3 regions of the Micromonospora sp. NPDC000121 genome follow, and region 3 is predicted to be linked to each of the others. Evidence: riboswitches for the same ligand, from Rfam matches in the RefSeq annotation. Region 3 holds a riboswitch; each other region holds the start of a gene.
The links. A riboswitch is a leader RNA that binds a small molecule or an ion and turns the genes downstream of it on or off. The one in region 3 is predicted to bind cobalamin.

Region 1: another riboswitch for cobalamin. It lies ahead of bluB (5,6-dimethylbenzimidazole synthase); the one in region 3 lies ahead of ACFY23_RS03640 (hypothetical protein).
Region 2: another riboswitch for cobalamin. It lies ahead of cobN (cobaltochelatase subunit CobN); the one in region 3 lies ahead of ACFY23_RS03640 (hypothetical protein).

The regions. Positions count from the first base shown of each region.
Region 1 covers NZ_JBIAZP010000001.1:428,115-432,333, reverse strand. Annotated here, with positions in the region: gene ACFY23_RS02100 (LysM peptidoglycan-binding domain-containing protein) at 1-118, shown strand, start outside; gene ACFY23_RS02095 (Rieske (2Fe-2S) protein) at 376-1,215, opposite strand; gene bluB (5,6-dimethylbenzimidazole synthase) at 1,445-2,074, opposite strand; cobalamin riboswitch at 2,110-2,310, opposite strand; gene ACFY23_RS02085 (EamA family transporter) at 2,531-3,448, shown strand; gene ACFY23_RS02080 (crotonase/enoyl-CoA hydratase family protein) at 3,496-4,219, shown strand, end outside.
Region 2 covers NZ_JBIAZP010000011.1:111,273-115,491, forward strand. Annotated here, with positions in the region: gene ACFY23_RS26210 (sensor histidine kinase) at 1-769, shown strand, start outside; gene ACFY23_RS26215 (response regulator transcription factor) at 762-1,418, shown strand; cobalamin riboswitch at 1,532-1,661, shown strand; gene cobN (cobaltochelatase subunit CobN) at 2,028-4,219, shown strand, end outside.
Region 3 covers NZ_JBIAZP010000001.1:745,464-749,682, forward strand. Annotated here, with positions in the region: gene ACFY23_RS03630 (ABC transporter ATP-binding protein) at 1-1,048, shown strand, start outside; gene ACFY23_RS03635 (ATP-binding cassette domain-containing protein) at 1,045-1,761, shown strand; cobalamin riboswitch at 1,846-2,029, shown strand; gene ACFY23_RS03640 (hypothetical protein) at 2,168-2,533, shown strand; gene ACFY23_RS03645 (DoxX family protein) at 2,866-3,255, opposite strand; gene ACFY23_RS03650 (helix-turn-helix domain-containing protein) at 3,351-3,995, shown strand; gene ACFY23_RS03655 (response regulator transcription factor) at 4,178-4,219, opposite strand, start outside.

The DNA.
Region 1 (4,219 bases), 320 kb from region 3:
CACGGACACGGACGGAAACGGCGAGGCGGGCACCAGCGGCCGGGTGGCGGGCGCCCGGGGCCGGGCACACGCGGACGCCGACCGGGACGTACCCATCGGCCGCCACCGCCGCCACTGACCCGTAACCCCCACCCTCCCCGATCGCCGCCGGGCGTCGGTGATCAAGAGGTTCAGGTCGGCAACGAAGATCAAACTGGACGCAAACCAGGTGGTCGGCGGGCAGGTCGGTGATCGCCGCCTTGATCAACGCAGGCAGGGCCGGCGTGGGCCCGTCTGGGCGTGGCCCGCACGGGCAGGGCCGGGGCGGCCGGGCCCGTGCGGGTGAGGGTGGCCCGCCGGGGGGGGCCGAGCCGAGCCAGCGCGCAGGTGGGTGGGTCAGGGGAGGCGGGTCTCGAGCATGCCGTTGACGATGCGGGTGGGCAGGACCTGCTGGTCGTTGGCGGACGGGCCGTGCACGACCTCGCCGCCGTTGAGCCGGAACGTGCTGCCGTGCCACGGGCAGACCACGCACGCGTGCCCGCCGATCTCCTGCACCTCGCCCTTGCCGAGCGGGCCGCTCTGGTGCGGGCAGCGCTCCAGCATGACGGTGACCTCGTCGCCGTGCCGGTAGAGGATCACCGAGACGTCGTCGACCTCCCGCGTGATCAGCTTCCGCTGCGGCAGGGCGGACATGTCCGCGATCGAGTGCCAGCCGTCGCTCATCCGGTGCATCTCGGAGATGCTCTGGTTGACCTGCGCGCCCTGCTTGTACGCCAGGTGCCCGCCGATGTAGGCCCCCATGCTCGCGGCGCTGAGCCCGAGGAAGCCGAGCGTACGGCCGAGGTTGTGCCGGCCGGTCATCCGCGCGGCCACGGAGCCCGCGTAGAACGCCAGGCCGACGCTGTTGGAGGCGGCGTGCACCAGGCCGATCCGGCGCTGGTCGCGGGCGAGGGCCGCCCAGTCGTTGAGCCCGGCGACGGCGGCCGGCAGGGCGCTGGCGGTGCCCACCGCGCACAGCGTCGTGGCGGCCCGGCGCTGCCCCGGCATCAGGTCCAGCACTGCCGTGCTGATCCACGCGCCGACCGGCACCTGCACCATCGCGGGGTGCAGCGGGTGCCCCAGCCAGACGCCGTGCAGCAGGTCGCGGACGCGCCTTGGGCGGAGGGTGGCCTGGACGGCCCGCTGCAACCGGTCGCCGATCCGGTCCAGCGCGGCGGTCTGCTCGATCTTCGTCATCAGTGCTCGCACCCGTACCGACTTCCCGGCAGGAGCGGCCGCAAACCGGTCTCCGGTGACGGATCCGCCGCGGTGCGTGACGAGGCCCCTGCCGGCCCGGAACCGGGCGCGCGAGAGGCCGGTGGCGTAGGCCGCGACCTTCCCGGTGCGCGCCCCGTCGACGCTCGCAGGCCCGCCGGAACCAGTCGCCACGCCGAGGCGGCAGCCCCCGTCCCTCTCCGCGCGACGGTCAGCGGCCCGGCGACGTCCAGCGGTCGTGGTGGATCGCCTCGGCCAGCGGGCGCTTCTGCCGCCAGCCGTGCCGGGCCAGGTCGGGCACGGCCTCGAAGTGGGTGACCGGCCCGAGGCAGAGCCACGCCACCGGCCGTACGCCGTCGGGGATGCCGAGCAGGTCGGCCAGCCAGGGCTCCCGGTAGAACGACACCCACCCGACGCCGAGCCCCTCGGCGGTGGCGGCCAGCCAGAGGTTCTGGATGGCGAGGCAGGCCGAGTAGAGCCCGGTGTCGGCGATGGCGTGCCGCCCGAGCACGGCGGGGCCGCCGCGCGCCGGGTCGTAGGTGACCACCACGGACAGGGTGGACTCCAGCACCCCGTCGATCTTGATGCGGGCGAACCGCTCGGCCGCCTCCCCGTCCAGGGTGGCGGCGAAGGTGTCCCGCTCGGTCTGGACGTGCTCGTGGAACCGGCGCCGCAGCTCCGGGTCGCGGACGACGACGAAGTCCCAGGGCTGCGAGTAGCCGACGCTCGGCGCGGCGTGCGCCGCCGCCAGCACGCGGTGCAGCGTCTCCTCGGGCACCGGCGCCCCGGTGAACTGGCCGCGGACGTCCCGGCGGCGGTGGATGACGTCGTAGAGATCCAAGGCAGGCTCCCGCTGCGCTCGGCCCACGCTCCGGGCGTGGGCACCTGACGCGAGGCCGGTCTTCGGACTCCCGGATCGACGCCTGGCCGTCCGCCTTCCCGGCCCGTGCGGGCCAGTGGCTGCGCGCTCGCGCGTGGACGGTGGCTCCCCGGTCACCGCGGCGGGCCCGTGCCGGATTCGCACCGGCTTCCCGATTCTCCCCGCTCGCGCGGGGCACCTCACATGATCGTGCCGCCCGGCATGCTAGCCCCCCGCCGCCGGGACCCACCGCCCCGGCCCACCACGCAGACCCGCCGCGCGGACCCCGCCCGGACCCGCCGCCCAGACCGCCGCGCGGACCCCACCACACCGCCCGCCGCCCGGGCCCCGCGCCGGTCGGGCGACGCCCCCCACGACGGCCACCGCGCCGTGGAAATCCGGTCGCGGGCCGCGCCGCTCCCGACCACTGTGGTTCGGGTGTACACACTCGCCTCCCGCCCGCTGCCGGCCGGCCACCCGGCGGCCCGGCTGACCGTCGCCCTCGGCCAGCCCCGGGCCGTGCCGCCACCGCTGCTGATGCTGCTGGGCATGCTCTCCACCCAGGTCGGGGCGGCCGTCGCGAAGCAGCTCTTCGGCAGCACCAGCCCCGGCGGTACGACCACGCTGCGGCTCGGCTTCGCCGCGCTGATCCTGCTGCTGGTGGCCCGGCCCGGGCTGCGGCTGGGCTGGCGCGCCGCCGGCCTGGTCGGGGCGTTCGGGCTCACCCTGGCGCTGATGAACCTCGCCTTCTACGCGGCGCTGCACCGGGTGCCGCTCGGCGTGGCGGTCACCATCGGTTTCGCGGGGCCGCTGCTGGTGTCGCTCGCCGGCAGCCGCCGGCCCGCCGACGTGGTGTGGGCGGTCCTGGCGGGCGGCGGGGTGCTGCTGATCAGCGGGCTCGGCGGGACCGGGGTGGACCGGGTGGGGCTGCTGCTGTGCGTCGCCATCGCGGTCGGCTGGGCCGGGTACGTGCTGCTCGGCAAGGCGGTCAGCGCCCGGGTGCCGGGCAGCCGGGGCCTCGCGCTGGGGATGGCGGTCGCCGCGCTGGCCGTACTGCCGTTCGGGGTCGCCGGCAGCGGCACCGCGCTGCTCGACCCGTGGACCCTCGCGCTGGGCGTCGCGGTGGCGCTGCTGTCGTCGGTGCTGCCGTACTCGGCCGAGTTGGCCGCGCTGCGCCGGATGCCGGCCCGGGTCTTCGCGATCCTGCTCAGCCTGGAGCCGGCGATCGGGGCGCTGGTCGGGCTGGTCCTGCTGGGCGAGCTGCTGGCCTGGCCGCAGGCGGTCGGGGTGGCGTGCGTGGTCGGCGCCGCGCTGGGCGCGACCCTGGTCCGCCCCCGCGCCGCGACCACGCGCTGACACCGACACCCCTGGCGCCGCCGGCACCACCGGGGCATGCTGTCCCGATGGGCGTACGCGTCGAACGCGCCGGGCCGGTGACCACGGTGATCCTGGACCGGCCGGCGGCCCGCAACGCGGTCGACGGCCCGACGGCCCGGGCGCTGGCCGACGCGTTCCGCGCCTTCGAGGCCGACTCCGACGCGGCGGTGGCCGTGCTCTGGGGCGCCGGCGGCACGTTCTGCGCCGGGGCCGACCTGAAGGCCATCGGCACCCCGAGCGGCAACCGGGTGGAGCCGGAGGGGGACGGCCCGATGGGCCCGACCCGGATGACGCTCGGCAAGCCGGTGATCGCCGCGATCTCCGGTCACGCGGTGGCGGGCGGGCTGGAGCTGGCGCTCTGGTGCGACCTGCGGGTCGCCGAGTCCGACGCGGTGCTCGGGGTGTTCTGCCGGCGCTGGGGGGTGCCGCTGATCGACGGCGGGACGGTCCGGCTGCCCCGGCTGATCGGCGAGAGCCGGGCGATGGACCTGATCCTCACCGGCCGACCGGTGCGGGCCGAGGAGGCGTACGCGATGGGGCTGGTGAACCGCCTCGTCGCGCCGGGTGAGTCCCGGGCGGCGGCGGAGCGGCTGGCGGCGGAGATCGCCCGGCACCCGCAGACCTGCCTGCGCAACGACCGGGCCGCCGTGCTGGCCGGCGCCGGCCAGCCGGAGCCGGCGGCGCTGGCGACCGAGCTGGCGTACGGGATGGACTCGCTCGCCGTCGACGCGGCGGCCGGGGCGGCCCGGT
Region 2 (4,219 bases), on a different contig from region 3:
GATCCGGGCGGGGGAGGAGTCGTTCGCCGCCACGCCGGTCCCGGTCCTCCTCTACGCCGCGACCGTCGTCGCCGCTTCGTGGGCGCTCGCCCGCGCGGTACGCGCCCGACGACGGCACGTCGCCCAACTCGCCGCGTCGCGCGCCGACCAGGCGGTGGCCGAGGAACGGTTGCGCATCGCCCGGGACATCCACGACGTGGTCGGGCACAGCCTCAGCCTGATCGCCATGAAGGCGGCCGTCGCCAACCATCTCGCGGGCAGCCATCCCGAGCAGGGCCGGGCCGCCCTGGGCACGATCGAGCGGGTCAGCCGGAGCGCGCTCGACGACATCCGGGTCGTGCTCGGCGCGCTGCGCGACCCAGCCGACACCGCGCCGAGCTTCGCCGAACTCGACCGGCTGGTCGAGACCGTCCGGTCCGCCGGTGTCACCGTCGACGTCGATCGGGCGGCCGACCTGACTCGGGTGCCCGCGGCCGTGCAGGCCTCGGCGTACCGCATCGTGCAGGAGGCGCTCACCAACGTGCTGCGCCACGCCGGCCCGACCCGCTGTCGGCTCACCGTCACGGTCGAGCCCGGGGCGCTGGCCGTCGCCGTGGTCGACGACGCGGGGCGGGGGCGTGCCGTCGGGCCGCCCGGCCACGGGCTGCGGGGGATGCACGAGCGGGCCGTGATGCACGGCGGCACCCTGGAGGCCGGCGTCGAGCCTGGCGGCGGCTTCGCCGTCCGCGCCCGGCTGCCGTTCACCCCGGCGGTGTCGGACGATGGGTGAGCCCGTACGTGTGCTCCTGGCCGACGACGACGCGCTGCTGCGCGGCACCCTCCGGCTGCTGGTCGACGCCACCCCGGGAATGACCGTGGTGGCCGAGGCGGGCACCGGGCGCGCGGCCGTCGAACTCACGAGGACACACGCGCCCGAGGTGGTCCTGATGGACGTCCGGATGCCCGAGATGGACGGTATCGCCGCCACCGCGCAGGTCACCGCCGGCCGGGACGCGCCCCGGGTGCTCGTGCTCACCACGTTCGACCTCGACGACTACGTGTACCGGGCGCTGCGCGCCGGGGCGAGCGGCTTCCTGCTCAAGGACACGTCGCCCGCACGGCTGCTCGACGCGATCAGGGTGGTCGCCGCGGGCGAGGCGCTGCTGGCCCCCAGCGTCACCCGTCGGCTCATCGCCGAGTTCACCCGCCTGCCGGCGGCGCGGCGGGTGCCGGGCAGGCTCGACGGGGTGACGCCGCGGGAGCGGGAGGTGTTGACGTTGATCACCCGTGGGATGTCCAACACCGAGATCGAGCAGCACCTGCACCTCAGTCGGGGCACCGTCAAGACGCACATCGGCCGGTTGCTGACGAAGCTGGCCGTCCGCGACCGGGCCCAACTGGTGATCGCGGGCTACGAATCCGGGCTCGCCGACCGGTGAGCTGGCGTCGACCGTCGCGAGCGCTGCGCCGCCCCAGCGGGGCCGAGCGTCCGATCCGGTGGCGTTGACCGGGGGACCGGGGGTGTGGCAGCATTCGCGGCCTGACGGCAGTGAAGGAAGCCGGTGCGATTCCGGCGCGGTCCCGCCACTGTCACCGGGGAGCGATCCCCCCTCGTGAGTCACGACCGTGCGTGCGCGGTTGGAAGGCCGGGGGTGAGCGTCGATCCGGGAGCCAGGATACTTCGGCCGTCGGAGTGACCCCAGGGCGTGGACACCCGAGGAGGACCCGATGACGCACCGCGTCTCCGCCATCGACGATCATCGTCGCATCGTGCCCAGGCGCGACAGCGCGCCGGCGAGCAGCCGCATGTCCGCAGCCCCGTCCGGCCGTCGCGCCGCGCGTCCGGCCGGCCGTGGTGTGCCGGCCCCCGGCCGCCCCGCAGCGGTCGGACGCGTCGCCCGTCCCTGACGCCCGCACCGCGCCGCCCGACCCCGCCGGCCCGCCGGTGAGCCGTTTCCCGGCCCGCCGGAACCGCTGAACCGCGTCCATCCCTCGCCTCGCCCCGGTCGCCTCCGCGCCGGCCCGGGCGTCACTCTCCGGAGCTGTCCGTGCGCATCCTGCTGCTCTCCACCGCCGACACCGACCTGCTGGCCGCCCGCGCCAGCGGCGCCGACTACCGGCTCGCCAACCCCGCCCGGCTCGCCGCCGACGCCGTGCCGGCGCTGCTCGACGGCGCGGACCTCGCGGTCGTACGCCTGCTCGGCGGCCGGCAGGCGTGGCCGGACGGGCTCGCCGCGGTCCTCGCCTCCGGCGTGCCCACGGTCGTGCTCAGCGGCGAGGCCCTGCCGGACGCGGAGCTGATGGCGGCCTCCACCGTCCCCGCCGGGGTGGCCACCCAGGCGCTCGCCTACCTGGTGGAGGGCGGCCCGGAGAACCTCGCCCAGCTCGCCCGGTTCCTCTCCGACACGGTGCTGCTCACCGGAGAGGGGTTCGCCCCGCCCGCGCCCACCCCGACGTACGGCGTCCACGGCGACCGTCCCGCGCGACCCGACCGGCCGACCATCGGGATCGTCTTCTACCGGGCGCACGCCCTCGCCGGCAACACCGGCTTCGTCGACGCCCTCGCCGACGCCGTCGACGCGGCCGGCGGCAACCCGCTGCCGATCTTCTGCGGTTCGCTGCGCGGCCTCACCGCCGGCGCGGGGCCGCTCGGGCTCTTCGGCCGCTGCGACGCCCTGCTGGTCACCGTGCTCGCCGCCGGCGGCACGGTCGCCGCCGACGCCTCCGGCGGGGGCGACGAGGACGCCTGGGACGTGGGCGCGCTCGCCGCCCTCGACGTGCCGGTGATCCAGGCGCTCTGCCTCACCAGCACCCGCGAGCAGTGGGCCGGCAGCGACGCGGGACTGTCCCCCCTGGACGCCGCGATGCAGGTGGCCGTCCCCGAGTTCGACGGCCGGATCGTCACCGTGCCGTTCTCGTTCAAGCGGATCGACGCCGACGGGCTCTCCAGCTACGTCGCCGACCCGGAGCGGGCCGCCCGGGTGGCCGGCATCGCCGTGCGCCACGCCCGGCTGCGGCACGTGCCCAACGCCGACAAGCGGCTCGCGGTCGTGCTCAGCTCCTACCCGACGAAGCACTCCCGGGTGGGCAACGCCGTCGGCCTGGACACCCCGGCCTCGGCGGTCCGGCTGCTCGCCGCCCTCGCCGAGGCCGGCTACCACCTCGGCGACGCCCCGGTGCCCGACGACGGCGACGCGCTCATCCACGCCCTCATCGCCGCCGGGGGACACGACGTCGAGTGGCTCACCCCGGAGCAGCTCGCCGCCGCCGAGGCGCGGGTGCCGGGGGAGACGTACCGGCGCTGGTTCGACGAGGCGCCGGCGGAGCTGCGGGAGCGGATGCTCGCCCACTGGGGGGAGCCGCCCGGCGGGCTCTACACCGACGGTGGCGACATCGTGCTGGCCGGGCTGCGCTTCGGCAACGTGGTGCTGCTGATCCAGCCGCCGCGCGGCTTCGGGGAGAATCCGATCGCCATCTACCACGACCCGGATCTGCCGCCGAGCCACCACTACCTGGCCGCGTACCGCTGGCTGGCCGCGCCGGCGGCCGACGGAGGCTTCGGCGCCGACGCGGTGGTGCACCTGGGCAAGCACGGCACCCTCGAGTGGCTGCCCGGCAAGGGCCTCGGCCTGGCCGCCGACTGCGCCCCGGACGCCGTCCTCGGCGACCTGCCGCTGGTCTACCCGTTCATCGTCAACGACCCCGGCGAGGGCACCCAGGCCAAGCGCCGCGCGCACGCCGTCGTCGTCGACCACCTGGTGCCGCCGATGGCCCGCGCCGAGACGTACGGCGACCTGGCGAAGCTGGAGCAGCTCCTCGACGAGTACGCCACCGTGCAGGCGCTCGACCCGGCCAAGGTGCCCACCGTGCAGGCGCAGATCTGGGAGCTGGTGCGCGCCGCCGAGCTGCACCACGACCTGCACACCGAGGACATGCCCGACGCCGACGACTTCGACGACTTCGTGCTGCACCTCGACGGGTACCTCTGCGAGGTCAAGGACGTGCAGATTCGCGACGGCCTGCACATCCTGGCCGCCGCGCCCACCGGCGAGCCCCGGGTCAACCTCGTCCTCGCCGTGCTGCGCGCCCCGCAGGTCTGGGGCGGCGCACGTGCCCTGCCCGGCCTGCGCCAGGCGCTCGCCGCCGCGTACGGGCTCGACGAGCAGGCGCTGCTCGCCGCGCCGGGGGAGCGGCTGGCCGTGCCCGAGGCGCTGACCGACACCGTCGACGGGCCGGCCGG
Region 3 (4,219 bases):
CCGCGAGCCCCGCGCCGCCACGGCCGGCACCGCCGAAGCCGGGACCGCCACGGCAGCCACGGCCGGCGCCGCCGCCGGCACCCCGCGCCCCGCCCTGCTGGAGGTCGACGGGCTGACCGTCCGCTTCCAGCTCCGCGACGCCGTGGTGCGGGCCGTCACCGACCTGCGCCTGACCATCCGTCCCGGCGAACTGGTCGCCGTGGTGGGGGAGTCCGGCTGCGGCAAGTCGGTGCTCGCCCACGCCCTGCTCGGCCTGCTCCCCGGCAACGCCTCCGTCTCGGGCCACGCCCGGCTGCGCCCGCCCGGCGGGGAGGAGGTCGACCTGATCGGCTGCACCGAGCGCCACCTCGCCCGCGCCGTACGCGGCCGCGCGGTCGGGCTGGTGCCGCAGAGCCCCGCCACCGCGCTGACCCCCGTACGCACCGGCCGGCGGTTGCTGGAGGAGACCCTGCGCGCCCACGGGCACACCCGCCGCGACGCGCCCGCGGCGGCCGAGCGGGTCGCCGCCGACGTCGGGCTCGACCCCGCCGACCTCGACCGCTACCCCCACGAGCTGTCCGGCGGTATGGCGCAGCGCCTGGCCACCGCCCTCGCGCTCGCCCCCGACCCGCCGCTGCTGCTCGCCGACGAACCCACCACGGGCCTCGACCGGCCCCTGGTCGACCACACCCTCGACCTGCTGCGCCGCCGCTGCGACGCCGGGAACGCCGTCCTGCTCATCACCCACGACCTGGCCGCCGCCCGCCGCGTCGCCGACACCGTCGCCGTCATGTACGCCAGCCGCGTCGTCGAGCGTCGGCCCACCGAGGCGCTGTTCACCGCGCCCGCCCACCCCTACACCGCCGGCCTGCTCGACGCCCTGCCCGAGCGGGCGTTCCGCCCCGTGCCCGGCCACCCACCGATTCTCACCGACCTGCCCGACGGCTGCGCCTTCGCCCCGCGCTGCGACCGCGCCACCGACACCTGCCGCACGGCGCCCACCGTGATCGGGGAGGGCTCCGGCCAGGTCGCCTGCCACCACCCGCTGTCCGTCGGAGCGCCGGAATGACCACGACCACGACCACCGGTCACAGCCCCGGACCGGCCGCCGCCACCGCCGCCGCCCTCGCCGCCCACCAGGTCACCGTCGCCTACGGCCGGCAGCGCGTCCTCGACCGCGTCGACCTGCACGTCGCCCCCGGCGAGACGGTCGGGCTGCGCGGGCCCTCGGGCAGCGGCAAGTCCACCCTGGCCCGGGTCCTGGCCCTGCTGCACGCCCCCGACGCCGGGCACGTCACCCTCGACGGCCACCGGGTCGCCGGCGTCCGCCACCGGCTGCCGGCCGCCGTCCGCACCCGCGTCGCGATCCTGTTCCAGAGCCCACGCGCCGCCACCGACCCGCGGCTCAGCCTGGCGGACATCGTCGCCGAGCCGCTCCGCGCGACCGGCGTACCGGCCGAGCAGGCCGCGGCCCGCGCGGCCGAACTGGCCGATCTCACCGGCCTCACCCCGGACCTGCTCGCCCGCCGCCCGCACGCGGTCAGCGACGGGCAGTTGCAACGGGCCTGCCTCGCCCGGGCGCTCGTGCACCGGCCGGCCTACCTGCTCTGCGACGAGGCCACCGCCATGCTCGACGCCTCCACCCAGGCCCACCTCGCCGCCGTCATCACCGACTACCAGCGCCAGCACGGCGCCGGGGTCCTGCTGATCACCCACGACCCGGCCCTGATGGCCCGCTGGGCGACCCGGGTCGTCGACCTCCCGCCCCCGCCGGGGGCGTGAACCGCCGCGCGCCGCGCCGTCCACAGTGGTGACGAAGGCCGATCGATGGCGTTCGTCACCGTGGCATTCGGGGCCGGGCGCAGGCTAGTGTGACGCTGCCGTGGTGTTCGGGAAGCCGGTGGAAGACCGGTGCGGCCCTCGCCACTGTGATCGGGAAGTTCGCGGCCCTCGTCGTCAGAGGTCACTGGGCGTTTCGCACGCCTGGGAAGGCCGGCCACGGACGCACCTCCCGTCAGCCAGGAGACCGGCCACGGCACTGCGATGACCCGTCCACGAGGTGCTGGAAGGCGATCCCGATGCGCGTGCGCGCTGTGCGGTCCACCCTGTCCCGACATGTCACCCACCACCCGCCCGCGTCGTGACCCGGCACCTGCCGCCCGGCACGACCGGGACCAAGGAGTCGGACATGACCGCCGCACCGGGCTGTCTGGTCACCGTGTGCCGCGACTGCTGCTGCGGCAGCACCCGCAAACACCCCACCGTCGACCACGACGCGCAGCTACGGCGACTGCGGGCCGCGCTGCCGGCGCCGCACCGGATACGAATCAGCGACTGCCTCGATCTCTGCGCGCAGTCCAACCTGGTCGTCGTCCACCCCGCGCCCGCGGCGCGGCGCGCCGGTGCGCGGCCGGTCTGGTTCGGCCTGGTCCTGCACGACTCGGTGGTCGACGACATCGCCGCCTGGGTGCGCGCCGGTGGGCCGGGCGTCGCGCCGTTGCCCGCCGTCCTGGAGCTGTCGGTGGTCACCCCGGCGCTCCCCACCGGCCGGTGAGGCTCACGTCCACTGCAACCGCGTCGACCGTGGCGCCGGCCTCGGTCAACTTCAAGGGCGGCCGCGACGCGCTGCTGTCATCGATGGCGCGGCCGGACTGCTGCCCAGGAACGACAACCTGCCCCCGCCGACGAGTCATGGTGGCTGGACTACCGCCAGCGAGTGGAGCAGGCTGCCCTCGACGCCAGCAAACGCAGCAACTACGCCAGGATGGGTGGCGTACCGGTCCTCCGTGATCGGCGCTGTCGGCCCTGGCCCCGGTCCGATCTGCCCGACCTGTCGGTCGGCACCAGGTGGGTTGTCGGCGGCTGGACTCGCCTACCGGCCGGTGGCTACCCCCAGTTCCGGGCAGCGAGGGCGTAGGGGCCGAACCTGCCCCAGGCGACCAACGCCGCCAACGCGAGCACCACCAGGTTGCCGATGCTGTGGGGGTGTTCTCCCCGGCCGATGTGCACGATCCCGCCGCCGAGCATGACAACGGCGAGACCGGTGGCGGCGATCGGAGTGAGCACAGGCGCGATCAAGGTGAGGGCGGGAAGGATCAGCCCGACCGCGCCGAGCACCTCCAGGACGCCGATCACCTTCACCATTCCGGAAGAGAAGTCGACCACCCACGGCATCAACGGGACGAGCGAGTTTTTGGCCATGACGACCTTCATGCCGCCCGCCCCGGCGAACAGGACGGCGAGGAGGCCCTGGGCGACCCAGAGAACGATCTTCAACGTAACTCTCCACAAAACGAAGGGAATCCTGCGGTTAAGCGGTGCGCCAACCGTACCAGAAACGCAGGGCACCCTTCACTACGTAGGATTGGGTCATGAGATCGGGTAAGGGGCTGCGGAGGGACGCCGAACTCAACCGGGGACGCGTCGTGGCGGCAGCCCGTGCGGTGTTCGGCGAGCGCGGGCTGGAGGCACCGCTCGAGGATGTGGCCCGGCGGGCCGAGGTCAACATCGCCACCCTCTACCGGCACTTCCCGAAGCGGGAGTCACTGATTGAGGCGGTACTGACCGATCGGCTGAACGAGCTGGCCGACCTCGCCGAGCAGGCCGTTCGGGCACCCGACCCCGGGGCCGCCTTCCGCGACTTCGTCGAGCGGGTGTGTGCGATGCAGGCCGCCGACCGAGCGGTGACCGAAGGCTTCACCGCCTGTTTCCCCAACTCGCCCGGCATGGAGGAACCCCGGTCCCGGGCGCTGGGCGCACTGGATGCCCTGATCCGGCGCGCCCAGCAGGAGGGCCAGCTGCGCTCCGACGTGACGGGGGCCGACGTCATGCTGTTCCTGATGGCCAACGCCGGCGTGCTGCGCTCCACCCGGCAGTCGGCGCCGGGGGCGTGGCGGCGCCTGGTGGCGCGACTGCTCGACGCCTGCCATCCGGAGGGCTTCGCATCCGCACTGCCCCCCGTCCCCACTTCCGAGGAGCTGCACGCGGCCATGGTCGCCACCCGCCCCGGCCGCTGACCAGCCAACGGTCGGATAGCGAACTTGCATGCTGGCACTGCCCGGGACCCGAGCGACGTACAGCGGGCGTACGAGGCGATGGCCAATGTGTGGTCGGGCGTACGGCTACCAAGACGCCCCGATCGAGGTGCTGCGGCTGCTGGTGCGAGTAGGTTGAGGCGGGCAACTCGGCAGGACGCGCCCTAGTCCTGGAGATCGGCGCCGAGATACCTGACCACCGCCGC